Regions from separate parts of the Rhizobium sp. YAF28 genome, predicted to be linked through region 1. Evidence: riboswitches for the same ligand, from Rfam matches in the RefSeq annotation. Region 1 holds a riboswitch; the other holds the start of a gene.
What was found. A riboswitch is a leader RNA that binds a small molecule or an ion and turns the genes downstream of it on or off. The one in region 1 is predicted to bind FMN.

Region 1 (4,417 bases):
CTTGCCGAAGCTGTCGCCCGCACCGAGGCCGATCTCGGTGCGCTCTCGCTTGCTGTCAATGCCGCCGGTATCGCCAACGCTAATCCCGCCGAGGAGATGGAAGAGGATCAGTACCAGACACTGATGGACATCAACCTGAAGGGCATCTTCCTGTCCTGCCAGGCCGAAGCGCGGGCCATGTTGAAGAACGGCCGCGGCTCGATCGTCAACATCGCCTCCATGTCGGGCGTTATCGTCAATCGCGGTTTGAGCCAGGCCCATTACAATGCCTCGAAGGCGGGCGTGATCCATATGTCGAAGTCGTTCGCCATGGAGTGGGTCGGGCGCGGCATCCGCGTCAACACGATTTCGCCGGGCTATACCGCAACGCCGATGAACACCCGGCCGGAGATGGTACATCAGACCAAGCTCTTCGAAGAACAGACGCCGATGCAGCGTATGGCCAGTGTCGATGAGATGGTCGGTCCTGCGGTCTTCCTGCTCTCGAATGCTGCAAGTTTCGTGACGGGTGTCGATCTGCTCGTTGACGGCGGCTTCTGCTGCTGGTGATGACATGCGTAAGCTGATCGCAGGCAATTGGAAAATGAACGGTCTCGTCTCCTCCCAAGCTGAGATCGAGGCGCTGAAGGGGCTAACGGGCAGTGCGACGTGCGATATCGTCGTCTGCCCGCCCTTCACGCTGATCGACCGCGCCGTGGCGCGGGTCAAGGATACGGATCTCGCCATCGGCGCGCAGGATTGCCACGCGCAGTCGTCGGGTGCCCACACGGGCGAAATTTCTGCCGAAATGCTTGCCGATCTCGGTGCGCGCTATGTCATCCTCGGACATTCCGAACGCCGTGCCCTGAACGGCGAGGACGATGAGATTGTGCTGGGGAAGGCGCTTGCCGCGCATCGGGCAGGCTTGATTTCGATCATCTGCGTCGGTGAGACACGCCATGAGCGCGACGAAGGCCGGGCAATCGAAGTCGTCGGCGAACAACTGCGGGGATCCGTCCCCGAGGGTGCTACCAGCCGAAATCTTGTCATCGCCTATGAACCCGTCTGGGCAATCGGAACCGGACTGGTGCCGACCCACGAACAGATCGAGGAGGTCCATGCGGCGATCCGGCAGATGCTCGAAGAGCGGCTGGGCAGCGATGGCCATTCGGTCAAGATCCTCTATGGCGGCTCGGTCAAGGCATCCAATGCAGAGGCGATATTCGGGCTTCGCAATGTGGACGGAGCGCTGGTCGGCGGCGCTTCGCTGAAGGCCTCGGAATTCGCAGCAATTATTTCGGCAGCCGTTTGAACTCTGAGTGCGGAGACAAGTGTCGCCGGTGCAGATCGGTGCGCTCACGCCGACGCCGTTGAAAGGAAAAGAGAATGCAACGTTTTGAAAACAAGACCGTCGTCATTACCGGCGCAAGCCGCGGTATCGGTGCAGCGATCGCCAAACGCTTTGCGCGCGAAGGCGCCAATCTCGTCGTTTCGGCCAATGAAGACAGCGTGCATGGCGTGGCCGAACAGATCAAGGCCGATGGCGGAAAGGCGATCTCCTTCGTTGGCGACGTCACTGACAAGGCAAGCGTCAAGGCCCTTTATGACGCCGCCGAGCAGGCATTCGGCGCAGTCGACGTCTCCATCCAGAATGCCGGCGTCATCACCATTGCCCGCATCGAGGATATGACCGAGGGCGAGTGGGACAAGGTCATGGCGGTCAACACGAAAGGCGTGTTCCTCTGCGCCCAGGAAGCGATCGCCCGCATGCGCAAGCACGGCGGCGGCGGCCGTCTCATCAACACGGCCTCCGGCCAGGCGCGCGACGGCTTCATCTATACGCCGCATTATGCCGCCTCGAAGATGGGCGTCGTCGGCATCACCCAGAGCCTTGCCAAGGAAGTCGCGACCGACGGCATCACCGTCAATGCCTTCTGCCCGGGCATCATCGAGACCGACATGTGGGCCTATAACGACCATGCATGGGGCAAGCTGCTCGGCAATTACGGCCCCGGCGAACTGATGAAGGAATGGGTCGAAGGCATTCCGATGAAGCGCGCCGGTTCCGGCGAAGACGTCGCCGGCCTCGTCACCTTCCTTGCCAGCGACGATGCAGCCTACATTACCGGCCAGACCATCAATGTCGATGGCGGCCTCATCATGTCCTAGCTCTGTTCGACAATAGGAAACGGTGCTTTCACCTCTGCGAGGCAGTTCCCGCGGCGAGATCTGCACCAACCTCTTGCAGAACAAGGCCTTCATCATCTATCTAAGTAATGTTCTCAGGGCGGGGTGCAATTCCCCACCGGCGGTATCGAGGCAACTCGGAGCCCGCGAGCGCCTTCGTGGAAGCGAAGGGTCAGCAGATCCGGTGAGATGCCGGAGCCGACGGTCATAGTCCGGATGGAAGAGAGCAACGCAGAGGACACCGCTCGGCACGCGGTGTTTCATATGCTTGTTCGCCCAAGGGAAAATGGTGGCTTTTGACAGGCCATGTACGCCGCAAACCGCGGCTAACCCTTGAAAGGCAGAGAAGATGGCAATTTCCAAAATCGAAGATGCGATCGTCGCGATTGCGCGTGGCGAGATCGTGGTCGTCGTCGACGATCGTGATCGTGAAAACGAGGGCGACCTCGTCATCGCATCCGAGGCAATCACCCCGCAGGCGATCGCCTTCATGATGAATTATGCTCGCGGCCTCATCTGTGTGGCAATGGAAGGCGAGCGGCTGGACGAGCTGCAGATCCCGCAGATGGTCCCCAACAATACCGAACTTTTGAAGACGGCTTTCACCGTGTCGGTTGACTATATTCCTCAAACGACGACCGGAATTTCGGCGGCTGACCGCGCCGCGACGGTTCGCGCACTCATTGCCGAGACGTCCCGCCCCGAGGATTTTGCGCGGCCCGGCCATATCTTCCCGTTGCGTGCGCATCCGAACGGCGTGCTTTCTCGTCCAGGTCATACCGAGGCGGCTGTCGACCTCGCAAGGCTTGCCGGCCTGTCGCCGTCAGGTGTCATCTGCGAGGTGGCCAATGATGATGGCACGATGGCACGCCTGCCCGAGCTTGAGCAGTTTGCCGAACGGCACGGCCTCCATCTGATCACAATCGAGGATCTCATTGCTTATCGGGGCGTGAGAGCGCCTGTTAAGGCCGCCTAGTAAGCGTGTCTTGGCCTGGCGTAAAAGAGCCACGGCGAGCCAAGATCGCGTGGGTGCCGTTTGTGTAGTCTGCAACGAGGCACTCGGCTCTGGCACGGATAAGCAGCGTGAGCTATTAGCTCGACGAAGGCCCGGTCATGCGGGCCTTCGAGGTTTCACCATGCCGTCAGACGACGAGCGCTAGCGCCGGCCCCTGATCGTCCGTCTTGCGTTCCTGGCCGGCCGTGCCTTCCAGGCTCTCGGAGGCCAGTAGATTGAACTCCCGACGTTCTTTCTCCGATACGATCGCGAGGTCGATGACCTTCTGCAGGTTGGCGGCATGGCGGAAGGTGGGATCGTCCTGCTTTCCGGTCCTGACCGCTTCGGCAAAGCGCTGGTAGTTGGTCAGCACTGCCGGCACCTCGATGTCACGCCAGGTGGCGCTTTCAATATCGTCACCGAAGCAGCCGCGAAGATCTGAGCCGTCAGGACGATGGATGACTTCGAGGCTGCCTTTTTCGCCATAGATGCGCAGCTTCAGTTCGTTGAGATGACCGGTCGCCCAGCGTGTCGCATGGATGACACCGAGCGCGCCATTGGCGAAATCGACCGACATGGTGAAGCTGTCATTGGCATCGAGCATATATTCACCGATCTGTCCGCCCGGCGCCTTGTTGAAGGTCTTGAGCCGGGCGAAGACATGATCGATATCGGTCGCAGCGCCATAGGCGGCGAAATCGAGAATATGAATGCCAACATCGCCGAGCACACCGTTCGATCCATGGCCGGTGGACAAGCGCCACAGCCAGCGCGATTCCGTGCGCCAGTCGCCCCAGGCGCGAGACACCAACCAGCTCTGCAGATAGGAGGCCTCCACATGGCGGATGGTGCCAAGTTCACCTGATAGCACCATCTCGCGGGCGCGCTGCAGCGGTGCGACGTTGCGATAGGTGAGATTGACCATGTTGACGACGCCGGCGGCTTCAGCCGCTTCCGTCATCTCCAGCGCATGGGCGTAGTTTTCTGCCAGCGGCTTTTCACAGAAGACGTGTTTGCCGGCGGCGATCAGCGCCAAGCTCGTCGCATGATGTATCCGGTCAGGCGTGACGTTGGTGGCGGCATCGAATTCGCCCCAGGCGATCGCTTCCTCGAGCGTGCTGAAGCGCCTTGCGATGTTGAAATGATCAGCGAACTCATCAAGCCGGGTCCGATCGGTGTCGACGGCGCCGACCACCTCGACACCATCGATGGCGAGGAAGTTGGCAACCTGGTTTTTGGCCATCATGCCCGTGCCAA
Region 2 (4,417 bases), on a different contig from region 1:
ATTTCGTTGGCGAGCAACTCCTTCGGCAGGGCGATCTCGGTCTTGATGTCGCCCTTGGCGGTAACATTGTAGAGCGCATGCGGAACCAGGCGCTCGGTATAGCCTTCCGAAGCCAGCCAGAAGGAGCCGTCGGCGGCAACAGCGATGCCTTCGATATCGAGCTTCTGAGCCGGAGCGCCGTCACGCTTGACGACCAGCGCATCGGTGATGACGGCCGGCTTCTTGGTGGCGTCGATCGTGTAGATCGTCGGCTGCGAACCGAGGACGCTGTCGCTGACGGCGTAGAGCATGCCCGGCTTGCCCGGAACGGCGGCGAGGCCCGAAAGGGCTGCAAAGCCGATCGGATTGCCGTCCTTCTCGGCGGAGACAATGTGCGGATAGGCCTTCTCGCCTTCGCGGCGCTCGTAGATCATCACGTGCGAACGCGCACCGCCGTCTTTGCCGAGGTCGAGTTCATTGGCGGTCGCAAGCAGGTTACGCTGCGGAATGGCGATCGCGCCTTCCGGAGAAATACCCGACGGCAGGATCTGCAGCAGTTCCGGATCGGCGCCCGTGTCCTTGTAGACGCCGACGACGGAAGCGCGCTCGGCGAGCAGGAAGAACAGGTTGTCAGTGCCGAACTTGGCCGCTTCGAGACCTTCCGGCTCGACGCCCTTCGACGAGGAGCGGCTTTCCGGATAGTGGCCGAGCGCGGCGACGGCACGCTCGAAGGAGCTGCCGGATTCGAAGAGGACCTTGCCGGTCTTGTCGAAGATGGTGAAGCCGCGCGAACCGCCTTCATAATCGCCTTCGTTGGCGACGACGAGACGGTTGTCGTCCAGCCACTTCACAGCGTCGGGCTCGCGATGGACGCCCTTCTTCTCGCCGGTAAATTTCAGGGCGCCGTCACGCTTGGTGTCGATGCCGGTGAGATCAACGGTGCCGGCGGTGAAATGCGTCTTCACCGTGCCGGTCGCGCCGTCGAGGATGATGATCTCGTTATTTTCCTGCAGGGTCAGGGCGATTTCGTTCTGGCTGTTGAAGGCAACGAATTCCGGCTCCGGATCCTCGGGTGCAACGCCGGCGAGACCGGCCAGGGCAACGTGCTTGATTGTGCCACAATCGACGGTACCGTCGGTCTTGACCTGGAAGACGACGAGGTCGCCTGCCGGCATCTGCGGGATCTTGCCGTCGTTGACATCTTCGTCGCGCTCGTTTTCGATCGCGATAGTGCCGAGCGTCCTATCCTTGTTGAGGGCGATCGAATCAGGCTGGCCGCCGAGATCGCAGGTGGCATCGATCTTCTTACCGGCGATATCGACGATCGCCAGACGGCCTGACGGCTTCTGCTTGCTTTCGCCGGTGTTGACGGCGACGAGCGCCTTGCCGGCTGCAGTCGTGACCGAGGTCGGTTCACCGTCCATCATCAGCGCGCCGCCGGCCTTGGGCGCTTTGGCATCGGTGATGTCGATGAAGCCAATCGCGCCGAGCGGACTGTCGCTGTAGATCAGCGTGTTACCATCCTGCGAAGCGGTAATGATTTCGGCCGAGGTGGCCGAAAGCTTGTCCTTGTCAGCCGGCAGGTTGGTCGCGACCGGGAAAGAGGCGATGCGGTTGAAAACCGGCTCGGCCGCTGCCGGGAAGGCAACGGATGCAAAAAGCATGGCAGCGAGCGCTGCCTTGCGCGAAGACAATGTCATTGAAAATCCCCCAATGTCGAAAAAATCGAACAGAGGTTTTTTGCGGGACTGCCATGACAGACACATGACAGCCTGCGACATTTTGTACGGTTTGCGTCAGGCCGCCTGCCGTTCGCGACGCATCTCGCTGCGCATGATGAAGAGCGACGCGGCGAGGATAAGCGCAGCGCCGAGCCACAGATAACCAGCCGGCGCATAGCCGAAGAAAAGCCAGCCGGCGAGCACGTTCAGCGGCAGCTTCAGGTCGTCGAAAGGCTGCACATAGGCAGCGTCGGCACTGGCATAGGCGAGCGTCAGCAGATATTGCGCCACGACCGTCAGGAGGCCTGCCAGAAGGAAGAGAGCAAGTGCGGCGCCCGTCGGCACCACAAAGCCCGCCGCGAGCGCCAGGCCGCCATTGATCGGCGTCAGCAGCACCAGCAGCCACACGGTGATCGTCTCCGGCTTCTCAATGCCGGTCAGGCTCTTGGTGATGAGCGAAGAGGCGCCCCAAAGCAGGGCCGAGATAACAGGCAGAAGTGCTGCCCAGGTGAAGCTGTCCGACCATGGCTGGAGGATGATCATGGCGCCGATAAAGCCGACACCTGTCGCCATCCAGCGAGTGGGGCCAACACGCTCGCCGAGGAAAAGGCGTGCGCCGAGAATGATGAAGAAGGGCGAGGTCATGACGAGTGCGATCGCCTGCCAGATCGGCACGGAGGCGAGGCCGGAGACCCAAGCCTCGACGCCGAGCGCGGCAAGGACGACACGCACGATATGCCGCCAGGGATAATCCGTGCGCATGGCAGAAAGGCCAACCTTGCGCAGGAAGGGCAAGGAGAAAAGGAAGGCGAAGCCATATTGCCAGAAGGCTGCGGAGGCCGCCGGGAAGGCAAGCTTCATCGTGAGCCATTGGGTGACGACATTGAGGAGCGAGAAGACGACGCCTCCAAGCACCATGAAGGCTGCACCGGCGAAGGCGCGGGAGTGCGAAACTGCAAGGGAATTCTGATTCATGTCTTCCATCCGGAATAGGGACCAAACATAAATCAGGACGCATGAGGCTACAGAACGCAGACGCCGACAGATCCCTGCCCGCGCGCGGCCATGCTCATTCTCTTTCATCCGGACTCTAACCGTCGGCTCCGGAATCACACCGGATCTGCTGACCCTTCCCAAACCAAGGCTTGAGAAGGCGCTCGCGGGCTCAGGCCGTAGCCCTTACCGCCGGTGGGGACTTTCACCCCGCCCTGAGAACATCACCGTCGTAAGACAAAGCGCTGCATGCCGCAAGCGGCGAAAACAAAAAGGGGTCCGGCGATGCCGAACCCCCCTCGAAATCCTGCGCGACCGTTCTCGTTTACGGCCGGCGGACAATCTCGTATCAGCCGTTGACGGCGTCCTTCAGGCCCTTGCCGGGCGTGAACTTCGGCACGTTGCGTGCCGGAATGTCAACTTCGGCGCCGGTCGACGGGTTGCGACCCTTCGTGGCAGCGCGATGAGAAACCGTGAAGCTGCCGAAGCCAGCGAGACGGATGTCGCCCTTGTTCTTCAGCTCGGCCTGCACAACATCAAAAACTGCGTCTACGGCAGATGCTGCGTCAGACTTCGTCAGTCCAGCCTTTTCGGCTACTGCGGACACGAGTTCATTCTTGTTCATGTTTCCACCCCTTTCTAAATGGTTTGAAACAACTCAATCTGTAAGCTAGGCGCAGAAATCGCTTTCATCAGGCCCGCCGAGAACCCAAAAACCCTGCAAATCAAGGAAAAGCAAGCGTCTACATGACGTTTTCACAAAAAAGGCCGGCGTTTCCGCCGGCCTTTTTCAGGATTTGCAACAATTGGGCATAAATGTGGCCGCCAAAGCTCAATGAGCGATGGCTGCACCTGCATCATCGAGCCCTTCGACAGTCGCGATGACGGGCGTTTCCACCGTGCCATCCCACTCGATCGGCTCGGGACGACGGACCAGCGCATGCTTGATCACTTCGCCCATGCGGGAGACCGGAATGATCTCCATGTTGTTCTTCACGTTGTCCGGAATCTCTGCCAGATCCTTGGCATTCTCTTCCGGAATCAGCACCTTCTTGATGCCGCCGCGCAATGCGGCCAGCAGCTTTTCCTTCAGGCCGCCGATCGGCAGGACACGGCCGCGCAGGGTGATTTCACCCGTCATTGCCACATCCTTGTTGACCGGAATGCCAGTCATGATCGAGACGATCGCGGTTGCCATCGCGACACCTGCAGACGGACCATCCTTCGGCGTTGCGCCTTCCGGCACGTGCACATGGATGTCGCTCTTGTCGAAGAGCGGCGGCTGGATGCCGAAATCGACGGCGCGCGAGCGGACGTAAGACGCCGCTGCCGAGATCGATTCCTTCATCACTTCCTTCAGGTTGCCGGTGACGGTCATGCGGCCCTTGCCGGGCATCATGACGCCTTCGATCGTCAGCAACTCGCCGCCAACTTCCGTCCAGGCAAGACCCGTGACCACGCCGACCTGATCCTCACGCTCGGCTTCGCCGTGGCGGAAGCGCGGAACGCCAAGATAATCGTCGATATTCGCTGCCGTGACGTGAACCGACTTCGTCTTGCCCTTGATGATCTCTGTGACCGCCTTGCGGGCGAGCTTCATCAATTCGCGTTCGAAGTTACGGACACCGGCTTCGCGGGTATAATGCTGGCTGATCGCCATCAGGGCATCGTCGCTGACCGAGAATTCGCTCGGCTGCAGCGCATGTTCCTTGATGGCCTTCGGC

Region 2: another riboswitch for FMN. It lies ahead of AB4Z13_RS07315 (DMT family transporter); the one in region 1 lies ahead of ribB (3,4-dihydroxy-2-butanone-4-phosphate synthase).

The regions. Positions count from the first base shown of each region.
Region 1 covers NZ_JBFRCX010000012.1:161,299-165,715, reverse strand. The annotation lists gene AB4Z13_RS25740 (SDR family oxidoreductase) at 1-549, shown strand, start outside; gene tpiA (triose-phosphate isomerase) at 554-1,291, shown strand; gene AB4Z13_RS25730 (glucose 1-dehydrogenase) at 1,366-2,148, shown strand; FMN riboswitch at 2,254-2,398, shown strand; gene ribB (3,4-dihydroxy-2-butanone-4-phosphate synthase) at 2,516-3,142, shown strand; gene AB4Z13_RS25720 (Gfo/Idh/MocA family protein) at 3,309-4,417, opposite strand, start outside.
Region 2 covers NZ_JBFRCX010000002.1:602,714-607,130, reverse strand. The annotation lists gene AB4Z13_RS07320 (esterase-like activity of phytase family protein) at 1-1,679, opposite strand, end outside; gene AB4Z13_RS07315 (DMT family transporter) at 1,776-2,684, opposite strand; FMN riboswitch at 2,768-2,920, opposite strand; gene hupB (DNA-binding protein HupB) at 3,043-3,318, opposite strand; gene lon (endopeptidase La) at 3,526-4,417, opposite strand, start outside.